Linked DNA regions of Sinobacterium norvegicum. The protein of the gene in region 2 interacts with the protein of the main gene of each other region in a pairwise test. Links are inferred from orthologs where the notes say so. Each region holds a gene or a part of one and is shown on either strand. Other genes may lie near its edges.

Region 1 (6,202 bases), on a different replicon or contig from region 2:
CGCCACGCCAGTAGGCACCGGCCACCTTGGTCAACTTAAACACCTGCAGCTTACCCGTGCTTGGTACGTGCGGGCCGCGACAAAGGTCCATCCAGTTGCCCTGTTTATAAACAGAGATCTCCTCACCTTCAGGCAGCTCATTAATAATATGAACCTTGTACTCTTCGCCCATCTCGGTAAAGGTCTCGATCGCTTGTTCGCGAGACATCACAACGCGTTCGATGGCCAGGTTTTGCTTGGCCAGTTCAGACATCCGCACCTCGATTTTCTCAAGATCTTCCGGCGTAAAGGGGCGTTCGAAGGCGAAATCATAAAAGAAACCGTCGTCGATAACGGGACCGATAGTCACCTGCGCACCGGGGAATATTTCCTGGGTTGCCATCGCCAATAAGTGGGCTGTTGAGTGACGAATTGCCTCGACACCCTCTTCGTCGCGATCGGTAATAATCGCCAAGGTCGAATCAGATTCGATAACAAATGAAGCGTCAACCAGCACATCGTTAACGCGGCCAGCCAGCGTCGCTTTCGCCAGGCCCGCACCAATATCGGCAGCAACCTCAAGCACAGTTAAAGGGGCGTCAAAGGAACGCTGAGAACCATCGGGAAGAGTAATAATAGGCATGATTTTTCCTTGGTCAGTGGTGACCCATACTAGAGGCCACTTGGACAAAAAATGTAGTGCTCACCCAAGCTTAAGAAGGGAGCAGATAAAATAAAGAGCGGGGATTATAAGCGACTTCAACTGAAGATCCAACAACCATCTATATTGAAGAGGACATGGGACAGTCAACTATCTATAGCATAGCCACAGACTGCCCAGAGGCTGACAATTAAAACAAAAAAACCCCGACATCGTGAGATATCGAGGCTTTTGAATTGGTACGACCGAGTGGATTCGAACCACCGACCCCCACCATGTCAAGGTGGTGCTCTAACCAACTGAGCTACGGTCGTAAAACACTTCTGCTATGCGCTGAAGTTGGTGGGCATTATATAGAGACTGCCCTTAGTGTCAACAGGTATTTATCGAGTTTTTTAGCTTATCGAATAAACGCTTTCGCCCTTAGTTTTTGCAGTTCATCTCGCAACGAGGCAGCCTCTTCAAACTCCAGGTCACGAGCATGCTGCATCATTTTTTCTTCCATTGCGGCAATGGCCTTGTTCAACTGCTGCGGCGTCATCTGCGTTGGCTCTATCGCACTACCCACTTCGGCTCGCTTACCGTCCTTGCCACGTCGCTTACCCCCCTTGCCTGGCGCCTGCCCCGCCTCTAGAATATCTTTCACCGACTTATTAAGCCCCGTCGGAGTGATATTATGCTCTTTGTTAAATAATTCCTGCGCCTGTCGGCGTCGCTCGGTTTCTTTCATTGCTCGATCCATCGAGCCAGTTATTTTGTCGGCGTAGAGTATCGCCTTGCCGTTGAGGTTACGGGCGGCACGACCAATAATCTGAATAAGCGCGCGATCAGAGCGTAAAAAACCCTCCTTATCCGCATCGAGTATTCCCACCAACGACACCTCGGGCATATCCAAACCCTCCCTCAGCAGGTTAATACCGACCAGCACATCAAACTCACCGAGGCGAAGATCACGAATGATTTCAACCCGCTCGACGGTGTCGATATCCGAGTGCATATAACGCACGCGGACGCCGTGCTCATCATAATAATCCGTTAAATCTTCGGCCATCCGCTTGGTCAGCGTCGTGACCAATACTCGCTCTTGCTTCGCTACACGCTGATGGATCTCCGACAGCAAATCATCTACCTGAGTCTGTGCCGAGCGCACCTCAATTACCGGATCCAACAAGCCCGTTGGCCGCACCAACTGCTCAACCACCGCCTGGGTATGGGCCTCCTCATACTTAGCCGGTGTCGCCGAGACATAAATCGCCTGCGGCACCTTCGACTCCCATTCCTCAAAACGCATCGGCCTGTTATCCAGTGCCGATGGCAGACGGAAGCCAAATTCAACCAGCGTCTCTTTGCGGGAGCGGTCGCCCTTATACATCGCCCCTATCTGCGGAATCGATACATGCGACTCATCGATGACGACCAGGGCGTTCTCAGGTAAATAGTCATAAAGGGTTGGTGGCGCCTCTCCGTTACCTCGCCCCGACAAATAGCGGGAGTAGTTTTCAATGCCGTTGCAATAACCCAGCTCACGAATCATCTCCAAGTCATATTTGGTGCGCTGCTCTAAACGCTGCGCCTCAACCAACTTATTGTTCTCTCGCAGCTGCTGTAGCCGGCCAATCAACTCTTCTTCAATATAATCAGTAGCCTTGAGCAATTTATCCCGTGGGGTCACATAGTGACTCTTAGGAAAAATGGTCACCCGTGGCAGCTTCTTTAATACCTCTCCGGTGAGCGGATCAAATAATGATAACTTCTCGATCTCCTCATCAAACAGCTCAACCCTTACCGCCTCCATCTCTGAATCGGCGGGATAAATATCGATGACATCGCCACGCACGCGATAGGTCGCTCGCCGGAAATCCATATCATTGCGGGTATACTGCAATTCCGCCAGTCGCCGGAGCAACTCACGCTGATCGATTAAGTCGCCACGATCAAGGTGCATCACCATGCCAAGAAAGGACTTCGGATCACCCAGACCATAAATCGCCGAGACGGTCGCCACAACAATCACATCCTGACGCTCTAATAACGCCTTGGTTGCCGACAAGCGCATCTGCTCGATATGCTCATTAACTGCCGCATCTTTTTCGATAAAGGTATCGGACGAGGGAACATAGGCCTCAGGCTGATAATAATCGTAATAGGAGACAAAGTACTCGACGGCATTATTGGGGAAGAAGTCTTTAAACTCACCGTATAACTGCGCCGCCAGTGTCTTATTATGCACCATGACAATAGTCGGCCGCTGAATCTTTTCGATGACATTAGCCACCGTAAACGTTTTACCCGAGCCCGTCACACCCAGCAAGGTCTGCGCCGTCAAGCCACTTTCGATGCCATCGACCAGCTCAGCAATCGCCTTCGGCTGGTCCCCCGCCGGCTGATAATCAGAAACCACTTTAAAGGGACGCCCTTTTAACTTTTTATTCTCTTGCTGGCTTTGCTGACCCGACATCGACACCCTACCTATCACACTGACTAGCGCTGCAGCACAGACTGCAATCCAATCACCCATGATACCACTGACTGGCGGCTAAATTGATGGCAAAACAACCAATTCACACACAATTTAACGAATCCTAAAAAAACAGTTGACCGCCCCCCTGCTTCTGCATAATATACGCCCCGCACACCGCAGCGCGGTAAGCCGTTCCGACTTAGCTCAGCGGTAGAGCAGTAGACTGTTAATCTATTGGTCGCTGGTTCGATCCCAGCAGTCGGAGCCATATTTAAAAACCAGCCTTTTGGCTGGTTTTTTTTCGCCTAAGATTTGTCACTACTGATGTGAATTAGTGCGAATTATAAAAAACACTATTTTTATAGCTTTTTCTTGAATCAGGGCTTGACCCACTTGCCACTTCTGCATAATATACGCCCCGCACACCGCAACGCGGTAAGCCGTTCCGACTTAGCTCAGCGGTAGAGCAGTAGACTGTTAATCTATTGGTCGCTGGTTCGATCCCAGCAGTCGGAGCCATATTTAAAAACCAGCCTTTTGGCTGGTTTTTTTTCGCCTGTCATTTTTCATTCTCGGCAAACCAACTTGCCTCAGCCAAAAAAAACGCCTGCAAAGGCAGGCGTTAATCAACAAGCATCTTTCGCCGCTATCAGAACGGCCAAATTAATGGCACCAAGCACACGGTCAATATACCAACCAGCAGCGTCAACGGCCCACCCATGCGCATAAAGTCGACAAACTTATACCCGCCCGGACCGTACACCATCAGATTGGTTTGATAGCCAATTGGCGTGGCAAAGCAAGTAGAGGCCGCCACCATCAGCGTGATCACAAATGGCGTCATATTAACTCCCAGGCTTTCACTCAAGGCTATCGAGACTGGAAACAGCAACACCGCAGCGGCAACATTGGAAATCAGCGCCGAGAAACCCGCTGTCAGCAGGAAAATAGCCGCCAAACTCAGATAGGTAGAGCCAGAAACCACATTAAACAGCGAGGCGGCCACAGCCGCAGCCAGGCCACTTTCATGCACCCCTGCGCCCAAGCCTATCGAGGCAGCAATCACTAACAGCACCTGAAAATCAATGCTGTTTCTGGCGTCAAACACAGACAAGCAGCCAGTCACTACCATCGCCGTCGCCGCGATAACAGCTGCCCCCAACATGCTGACACCAAAACCACTGACCGCAACAATCATTGCCACCATGATAGAGATAGCCCACCAGCGTTTACCGTGGCGCAACGGTTCGGAGTTGGCCACCTTGCTGACTAACAGAAAGTCCTTCGAGTAGGCATACTGATCAACAAAGTCATTGGCTGTTTCGAGCAGAATATTATCGCCGGCACGCAACTCAACATCACCCAGCCGCCCTTTAACCTTCTCACCCTCTCGTGAGATGGCAATAATCGCCGCTTGATAAGTCGCCCGAAAGCGGCCATCACGAATGGTTTTGCCAACCAGCGGGTTATTCTGCGAAATAACAACCTCTACCAGGCAGCGCTCATTATCGGCGTTATCCAGCTTAAATACTTGCTCTTCAGCACTGCGCAGACCGTGGATTTTCTTCAGATCAACCACCGCCTCAACATCACCGGCAAAAACCAAACGATCATCGGCATAGAGTATTTCAGAGGAGGCCACAGCCGGCATAACCCGGTTATTACGCACAATCTCAATCAAGAATAAACCCGGCAAATGGCGCAGCCCAGCCTGCTCGATATTTAAGCCGGCCAGCGGGCTAAAGCGCTCAACCACCATTTCGACCACATATTCTCGGCCACCCTCCAGTTTGGCCGTGACACCCCCGCTATCGGGCAAGAAGCGCTTGCTGAAGAGCAAAATATAGACAACGACCAAGATGACACAGGGCACGCCGATCCAGGCGATCTCAAACAACGACAGGCGAATGTCACCCTGATAACTATTGAACATGTCGTTCAATACCAAATTGGTACTGGTACCAACCAGGGTGCAGAGACCGCCAACAATAGCCGCAAAGCTTAACGGCATCATCAGTTGCGACACCGCTAAATTATTGCGCCGCGCCCAGTCGCCGACCGCCGGCACCATCATCGCCACAACAGGCGTGTTGTTGAGCACCGAGCTAACCGCCGCCACCGGCAGCATCAACCGTAGCTGGGCTCGCTTAACACTCTTGGGGCGCCCCAATACCGATTGCGACATCCAATTTACCGCACCACTTTGCGACAACCCTCGGGCGACAATATAAAGCACTCCGACGGTTACCATGCCCTCGTTCGACAACCCTGTCAGGGCTGACTCGATGCCAATAACATCAAATCCAACCAATGCCGCCACCGACATGATTAGAATCACATCGGCGGGCAATGTCGACAACACCAAAAAGGCAAAGGTAACAACAACAACGACAAGCGTTGTCCAAGCTTCAAATCCCATAGAAATCAATACTTTTACGAATAATATGCGGTTAATGTAGCAATAAACTGAGTCAATTGCTCGGCTGGCAGATCATTGATTCCCGCCGCTGCCTTGCGGCCGCCACCGGTGGGGAACTGCCTGACGACTTCATCCGCACCGGTCTTGTTATTGAGCGGCGCCCTGACACTGACTAAATAATTTCCATTGGCTTTTTCTGTTAGCACAGCGTGCGCGCGGTCCGGGCTGGCATTCGCCAAGTCGTTGCTATAAACACCACTAACCCGTCGCGCCCACTTTTCATTGGGCAGAATAAAGATACCGGCAACATCGCTGACAAACTCAGGTTCAATGGCCGCCGCGCTGGCCATATCTTGATGATAGCCCTGCTCTAAGCGCTGAAAAGTTTCGACCTCTGCAGCCATAAAATCAAAGGGTGAGGCGTATGGGCGGATTTTTTCAAATAGCGCCGACGGGGTAAAATGTAAATCATCGAGGTCAGAGCCGTAGCCATTATAATTCAGATAAACGCCAAGGTTATTCAACTGCTGCAACTGCTCGGCCGACAGACTTAAAGGCCTGGCCAATATCTCGGCACTGTTCTTGAGATTATCGCCGTAGGCACCAGTAATTGCCCACTCGACAAAGCGACCCTGTAAATAGTGATTAACCAAAATAGCCGTACAAACATCAGCGGCAGGAT
Region 2 (8,334 bases):
TGTCGAAGGCTCTATCGATTACATCAATGCCCACGGTACCAGCACCCCCGCCGGCGATATCCCAGAGCTGCGCGCAATGAAGCAGGCCTTCGGCAGCGACATCCCTCAGATTAGCTCGACCAAGTCTCTGTCGGGGCACTCTTTAGGCGCCGCCGGCGTGCAGGAATCAATATACAGTCTCATCATGCAAGAGAACGATTTCATCACAGCCTCGGCCAACGTCTCTCAACTGGACGATGAAGCCCAGGGCATGCCGATCGTTACCGAGCGCCAAGATGGCGTTAAGCTTGAACGTGTGATGTCCAATAGCTTCGGCTTCGGTGGCACCAACGCATCGCTTGTGTTCCAGCGCTACCAAGATTAATCGGTCCCTGTTCGAGACATAAAAAAGGCTGCAGTTGCAGCCTTTTTTATGCCTCCAAAAACCATTCGGTCAACCCATCAGGTTATCGAGCAACATCACATCCACCAAGTCACCTTGGGCGATTGTCTTGCCCGCTGGTATCACAGCCAAGCAATTTGCCCACGATGCTGATGACAATACTCCAGAGCTCTGATTAGCATAAATCTCAACACCGCTCTTGCCATTTTTAGCCACCACTTTTGCCCGCTGATATTCCTGTCTACGCCCTTCTTTTGTAATATTGAAAGCGGCAGGCAGCTGAACGATTAGCGGCGTGACATCATCAACACCTAACATACGCAACAAATAGGGTTTGACGATTAAACCAAAGGTTACAAATACCGCAGCAGGGTTGCCTGGCAAGCCTAAGAACGGCACTCCCAAAACTTTACCGTAGGCCAGAGGCTTGCCCGGCTTGATCGCCAACTTCCACAGTTTGAGTTCACCGAGTTGCTCAACCACGGCCTTAACATGATCCTCCTCACCCACCGACACACCGCCACTGCTGACAATGACATCGGCCTGCTGGGCAGCTGAACGCAGCAACTCTTCTGTGTGCTCAGCAGTATCCCGACAAATTCCCAAGTCAACTATATCGATATCAAACTGCTGCAACAAACCATTGAGCGTGTAACGATTAGAATTGAAAATCTCACCAGGATTGAGCGTATCGCCCGGCTCACGCAATTCGTCACCGGTGGATAGCACGGCCACCTTAAGCCGACGCCGCACCGACAAGGTGGCGACACCGACAGAAGCCAGCACACCCAAATCCTGTGGCTGAATACGATGACCCGCGGCAAAGACAATATCACCGATGACAATATCTTGACCGGCCCGGCGAATATTTTGATGTCGCTTAGGCACCGACTGTGTTTTCAGCAGACTGCCATCAAACTCTGCATTTTCTTGCATTAAAATGGCATCAGCACCTTCGGGCACTGGGGCACCGGTGAAAATCCTCGCTGCCTCACCGACAAGCAAAGGAGAACCCACCGATCCGGCGGCGATGCGCTGAGTAACAGGCAGCCCATTGCCGTCCTGCATGTCTTCAATCCGAACCGCGTAGCCGTCCATCGCACTGTTATCAAACGGAGGCACAGAAACCTTTGCCATGACATCGGCGGCCAGCACCCTGCCCAATGAGGACAGCAAATCAACACTCTCGCTTTCAACAACCAAGCGGGCATCAGCCAGCAACTGCGCTATCGCATCGTCAATTTTGGTCCATGACGGGCTCACTGGGCATGCCCCATAATGCCATTAGGCTTTAGCACACCGGTAAAATTGCAGGGTCGGTGACGACTGTCGATCTGATCTTTGATAATCCCTTCCCAGCCGGTACGACAGGCGCCGGTAGAGCCGGGCAAACAAAAAATGACCGTATGCTTGGCCAGACCTGCAACCGCCCGCGATTGTATCGTCGAATTACCAATCTCAGCGTACGAGATCGCTCTAAAGGTTTCACCAAAACCCTCAATGGTTTTATCAAACAATGGCGTCACCGCCTCGGGGGTCGAGTCACGCCCAGTAAATCCTGTGCCGCCGGTTAAGATCACCACCTGTACATCTGAGGCAATCCAGCCAGAGACCACGGCTCGAATATCGTAAATATCATCCTTTACGATCTGCTTATCGACGATGTTATGACCAGACTGCTTAACCGCCTCAACCAAATAGCCACCCGAGGTGTCTGTTTCTTCATTGCGTGTGTCTGACACCGTTAACACGGCAACCTTCAATTCTTCTTGTACACTTTTATTCGTCATAATCTAATCGCTTTCCTGGTAACGTTCTTTTAGCAAGCTTGCCATAACCGAGCGCCATGGACGTTGTTTTATGCCAAAGTGATTCAATATTTTGTGGCAATTTAATACTGGGTGGGGTGGAATCCCATAAAGTTCGCCATTGTCGACCAGCTTAATGCTGACTTTCTCTGGATCGACATAACCATATTGCTGGCCTGTGGCAATAATAGCCTCGACAAAGCCTTCACTATTAGTGGGGTCGGAGCTGCAATAATGGTACAGCCCATAACATCCTGCGCCGGCCACTAATTGCTCAGCACAGGCCACCACCACCCGCGCAACATCAACAGCTGGCGTAGGACAGCCCTCTGCACCAGCATGAACAATCAACTCCTCTCCAGTCTCCAGACGCATTAGTAAGTCTTCAAACAGACCATGACTGCCATTACTAAAGGCCCAACCGACACGAAGTGTTAACTGTTTATCGCAGACCATAATAGCCTGCTCTGCAGCTAACAAGGCGCGGCCGCTGGCCATATTGGGTGCCGGTTCATCATCTTCGGTGTATTCGACAGAGTGCCTTTCTAAAAACACCTGCGAGCTCGACAGATGCAACAGGATAATTGACTGTTGCTGACAACGCTCAGCGACCGCCGCGGCAAAAGCAATATCGTTATCACCCACCTCAGACGAGAGCTCAGTGCTCTGCAGGATATAGCAGTTAATCACAATATTGATCGTATGGTGATCAATCGCCTGCAACGATTCGGCATCAGCAAGCTGCTCTCGGGTGATACCCTCAACGCGATAATCCTTCATCAACAATGCGGCAACAACCTCGGTACCGACACGGCTGTCACTATCTAACACCAATACTCTCATCACACCACCTCGACCACTGTCTTAAAACAAAAAACCACCCGCTATAGGGTGGTTCAGAGTATCACTGCCTAACTATTTAAAATGGAATGTCATCATCAAAGGCGTTGTCAGTAAACGTCTGTGCAGGCTGCGGAGCAGATTGTTGCTGAGCGGGCTGCTGATAGCCTTGTTGTTGCACTGGCTGCTGCGCCGGCTGCTGGTAACCCTGCTGAGGCGCAGCGGCGGGCTGCTGTGCAGGTTGTTGCGCCGGTTGCTGCTGCGTTGGCTGACGCTGGGCTGGCGCTGCAGCGGGCTGCTGGTAATTCTGCTGGCTGCCCTGATGCTGAGAGTCGCCGCCATTATTTGCATTGCGGCTATCCAGCATCTGCATTTCATTGGCCACTATCTCGGTGGTATACCGATCCTGTCCATCTTGACCCTGCCATTTACGGGTGCGTAACTGGCCCTCAACGTAGACCTTAGAACCTTTGCGCAAATATTCACCGGCAATCTCGCCAAGGCGATTGAAAAACACCACGCGATGCCATTCTGTTCGCTCCTGTGGCTGACCGGTGTTTTTATCTTTCCAAGTCTCGCTGGTTGCCAGCGTAATATTGGTAATGGCTGCCCCTGCAGCGGTGTAGCGGGTCTCAGGGTCCTGCCCTATGTTACCAACCAATATAACCTTGTTAACACCTCTTGAAGCCATCAGCTTCTCCTTAAATATGGCATGTGAAAATTCTATCAACTATATCGTAATATACTCTCAGCGACTAGCTGATACGAGTGGCAAATTTACTGCTGGCGAAAGCCTGTAAGGCTCTCCTCGTCGAATAGTTGCTCGTCTATTTTCAAATAGGCCTGCCTGTCAGTTTTTATCACCATTACATCGACAACACCGGCCAACTTGCTGAGTTTGCCAGCAATCGATGCGCTATCAAAGCTATCGCCATAACGCAGCACCAAGCCCTTCAAGTGTTTAGGTTTCTGCATGCCTGCAGCCACCAGTAACCATACCAAGGCCAGGGCTGCCGATAAGGTAAAGCCGCCGAATGCCCCCCAATACTGAATGGCAACCCCCCCCATCGTGCCACCCAAGAAGGCGCCGAGAAACTGAGAGGTTGAATACACTCCCATTGCCGTTCCCTTACCGCCGGCAAATGCCCGCTTACTGATCAGTGAAGGCAGTGTCGCCTCGAGCAGGTTAAACGCCATGAAGAAAGCAAAACAAGCAATAATCAGCCCCCAAAATTGACCACCAAAGAATGCCAGGGCCAACAGAGACAATAATAACTGAGCGACCGCAAACACGAACACGGGTTTCATCTTTTGACCGCGTTCAGCGATAATGATCAATGGAATCATGGCGACAAATGAGAAAAAGAACAGCGGCAGGTACAACTTCCAATGTTCGCTATCACCAAGGTTTAAAACATCACCCAACATTAACGGCAAAACCACAAAAGTCGACATTAAAATAAAGTGAAGAGTGAAGATACCGGTATTTAAACGCACCAGCTCAACATCCATCAGCGCTTTTTTTAACAACGACGGTGCAGCGACGACATCCGGCTGCGCACTGGCTTGACTCAGCGGTGTCGGTATAAGCCATACCGTAATCATAATGCCGGCGATGGCCAACAGCGATGTGACAATGAATATAGCCGAGACACCATAGCTGCCGGCTATTAAAGGGCCAATAATTACCGCCACCATAAACGACACCCCGATACTCATGCCAATGGTCGCCATGGCCCTGGTGCGGTGCTGCTCACGGGTTAAATCTGTCATCAATGCCAATACCGAGCTTGCAATAGCCCCACAACCCTGCAAAAAACGGCCGAGTATGACACCCCAGATACTATCCGCCCCAGCAGCGACCAAGCTGCCCAAGGCGAAAATTAACAAGCCACCAATAATCACCGCTTTGCGGCCAATTTTGTCGGACAGCATACCCAATGGAATTTGCAATACCGCCTGGCTGATACCATAGGCACCAAGAGCCAAGCCAATCAACGCTGGCGTACTCCCGGTGAAGCCATCAGCATACAAAGCCAAAACCGGCAGAACCATGAATAGCCCAAGCATTCGAAAAGAATACAGCGTGGCGAGGCCGTATATGGAACGGCTCTCGCTGGCGGAGATGTGATGTTCAGACAACGACAGACTTCCTATCAATTCGGTAATATAAAAACATCCATGATAGCAACTAACGATTATTATTAATACGATTGCATTGCACGCTACCCCTACCTAAAAACGCCTCAGCACTATATACTTTTCTGTTTTTCTGCGGTGAATAGCAATGGAAAATATCGTCGTACGTGGCGCTCGTACTCATAACCTAAAGAATATTGATGTTGATATTCCGCGCAACAAGCTCATTGTTATTACGGGACTTTCCGGCTCAGGAAAATCCTCTCTAGCGTTCGATACGCTGTACGCAGAAGGGCAGCGACGCTATGTGGAATCGCTTTCCACCTACGCCAGGCAGTTCTTGTCCATGATGGAAAAGCCAGACATCGATCATATTGCTGGACTATCACCAGCAATATCCATAGAGCAGAAATCAACATCGCACAACCCTCGCTCCACGGTCGGGACGATTACCGAGATTTATGACTATTTGCGCCTGCTTTACGCTCGTGTTGGCACACCGCGCTGCCCTGACCATCACACCGACCTTGCGGCACAAACCGTCAGCCAGATGGTCGATGAAGTATTGTCACGCCCCGAAGGTACTAAGTTGATGCTGTTAGCACCTGTCATCAAGCAACGTAAAGGTGAACACGTACATGTATTTGAGCAACTTCGTAGCCAGGGTTACATCCGAGCAAGAGTAGACGGCACCATCTATGAATTAGACGAGCTGCCCGACTTACAGAAAAATCACAAACACGATATCGAAGTTGTCGTTGACCGCTTTAAAGTTCGCGATGATCTCAAGCTGCGTATTTCAGAGTCTTTCGAAACCACTCTCGAGCTCTCCGGCGGCCTTGCCATTATTGCCTCGATGGATTCCGATGAGGAACAGGTTTTATCGGCCCGCTTTGCCTGCACTGAGTGTGGTTACAGCCTAAAAGAACTTGAACCCAGACTATTCTCCTTCAACAACCCTGCGGGCGCCTGCACCGAGTGCGATGGTATTGGCTTGAAACAGTTTTTCGACCCCAACCGATTGATCACAGATGATTCTGCAAGCCTGGCCGAGGGCGCCATTCGCGGCTGGGATCGCCGCAGCGTATATTACTTCCATATGCTCACCTCTTTGGCCGAGCATTATGGTTTCGATATTGACAGCCCATTTAACACCCTCAGCGAAGAGCATCGACAAATAATCTTATTCGGTAGCGGCGAAGAAGAGGTTGCCTTTAATTACGCCAACGATAAGGGCGACATCTACAAACGCACTCACAGCTTCGAGGGCATCATTCCAAACCTTGATCGCCGCTATAAAGATACCGAGTCAAATATGGTACGTGAGGAGCTAGGCAAGTATCTCAACAGCCAATCCTGCCCCAGCTGTTCGGGCTCTAGATTGCGACGCTCTGCCCGCAACGTATTCATTAACGAACGAAACCTACCCAGCCTCACCAGCCTGCCAATTGCCGAGGCCTTGGACTATGCAAGCAACCTCAAACTGGACGGCAGCAAAGGCGAGATAGCAGAAAAAATCCTTAAGGAAATCAGAGACCGTTTAGAGTTTTTGGTAGATGTCGGCTTAAATTATCTTACCCTTGAACGCTCTGCAGACACTCTTTCTGGTGGCGAGGCACAACGGATACGCCTCGCCAGTCAAATTGGCGCCGGCCTGGTCGGCGTCATGTACATCCTCGACGAACCCTCTATTGGCCTTCACCAACGGGATAATGAAAGACTACTTCGCACCCTCAATCACCTCAGAGATTTGGGTAATACCGTTATTGTTGTCGAGCATGATGAGGATGCAATTCGCAGCGCAGACTATGTAATCGACATCGGCCCAGGAGCCGGCATTCATGGTGGCGAGGTGATCGCCGCTGGTACCGCAGACGACATCATGAATTGTGATGAATCGCTTACCGGTCAATACCTTTGTGGCACTAAAGCGATCGAAATCCCCACAACACTGACAGCAAACAATCCAGACAGGCAAATTGTCATCGCTGGCGCCAGTGGCAATAATTTGCAAAATGTTACGGTCAATATACCACTGGGACTTCTTACCTGTGTCACTGGCGTCTCAGGCTCAGGAAAATCGACTCTGATAAACGGCACCCTATACCCACTTGCCGCCACGGAGCTTAATGGCGCTACCACGCTTACCGCTGCTCCCCATGACTGCATCAGCGGTCTGGACCTGGTGGATAAATGTATCGATATTGATCAGAGCGCCATCGGTAGAACACCGCGCTCGAACCCCGCCACGTACACTGGGATTTTCACTCCGGTAAGAGAGCTTTTCGCCGGCACGCAAGAATCTCGATCCCGCGGCTATAAGCCAGGAAGGTTCAGTTTTAATGTCAAAGGCGGTCGCTGTGAAGCGTGCCAAGGTGATGGCGTTACCAAGGTCGAAATGCATTTTCTTGCTGATATCTATGTCCCCTGTGATATCTGCGAGGGCAAGCGCTACAACCGTGAGACACTTGAGGTCAAATACAAGGGACAGAGCATTCATCAAGTATTGGATATGACCATCGAGGCTGCCTGTGAATTCTTCGAGGCCGTACCGAGCATTAAGAAAAAACTAAGCACGCTGATGGATGTTGGTCTCTCGTATATCAAACTAGGTCAGGCAGCCACCACGCTGTCAGGTGGCGAGGCCCAACGGGTCAAGCTGGCAAAAGAGTTGAGTAAACGGGATACTGGTAACACACTCTACATTCTCGACGAACCGACTACCGGTCTACATTTCCATGATATCCAGCAACTGTTGAAAGTTCTGCATAGACTCCGCGATCACGGAAACAGTATTGTCGTTATCGAGCACAATCTAGATGTCGTCAAAACGGCAGATTGGGTGATTGACCTCGGCCCTGAAGGTGGCTCTGGCGGCGGACAAATTGTCGCCACGGGCACTCCATCCGATATTGCAAATTGTCAACAGTCTCACACCGGTCGGTTTTTAAAAGAACTGCTGTAAGCGGCTCCTACAAACATCGATATATCTCAGGCACAAAAAAAGCAGCGATAAGCTGCTTTTTTATTACCGCCAAGGAAATTAATCCTCTTCAGAAGCTTCCGCTACTGGACGATCTACTAACTCTACGTAAGCCATAGGTGCTTTATCACCGGTACGGTAGCCGCACTTAAGAACGCGCAGGTAACCACCTGGACGGGCTT

What was found. Proteins that work in one complex are often made in the same cells at the same time.
Region 1: the proteins of uvrA (region 2) and uvrB interact in binary tests that used the Escherichia coli proteins (3 or more experiments, as listed by UniProt). The link is inferred for Sinobacterium norvegicum from one-to-one orthologs.

What each region holds. Positions count from the first base shown.
Region 1 is NZ_CAKLPX010000001.1:960,692-966,893, forward strand. What follows is about bases 570-3,471. They hold uvrB (excinuclease ABC subunit UvrB), read right to left. Parts: upstream 3,099-3,471; coding sequence 1,041-3,098; downstream 570-1,040. Other genes in these bases: thrS (threonine--tRNA ligase), read right to left, coding at 570-622. In the rest of the region: more of thrS, read right to left, coding at 1-569; L9P87_RS04210 (SLC13 family permease), read right to left, coding at 3,751-5,520; L9P87_RS04215 (DHH family phosphoesterase), read right to left, coding at 5,535-6,202. UniProt on the Escherichia coli protein: The UvrABC repair system catalyzes the recognition and processing of DNA lesions. A damage recognition complex composed of 2 UvrA and 2 UvrB subunits scans DNA for abnormalities.
Region 2 is NZ_CAKLPX010000006.1:34,997-43,330, reverse strand. Bases 4,945-8,334 are described here. They hold uvrA (excinuclease ABC subunit UvrA), read left to right. Parts: upstream 4,945-5,317; coding sequence 5,318-8,134; downstream 8,135-8,334. Other genes in these bases: rplQ (50S ribosomal protein L17), read right to left, coding at 8,213-8,334; L9P87_RS16940 (MFS transporter), read right to left, coding at 4,945-5,172. Also shown: fabB (beta-ketoacyl-ACP synthase I), read left to right, coding at 1-364; L9P87_RS16960 (molybdopterin molybdotransferase MoeA), read right to left, coding at 434-1,645; moaB (molybdenum cofactor biosynthesis protein B), read right to left, coding at 1,642-2,172; L9P87_RS16950 (sugar nucleotide-binding protein), read right to left, coding at 2,176-3,033; ssb (single-stranded DNA-binding protein), read right to left, coding at 3,110-3,721; more of L9P87_RS16940, read right to left, coding at 3,808-4,944. UniProt on the Escherichia coli protein: The UvrABC repair system catalyzes the recognition and processing of DNA lesions. UvrA is an ATPase and a DNA-binding protein. A damage recognition complex composed of 2 UvrA and 2 UvrB subunits scans DNA for abnormalities.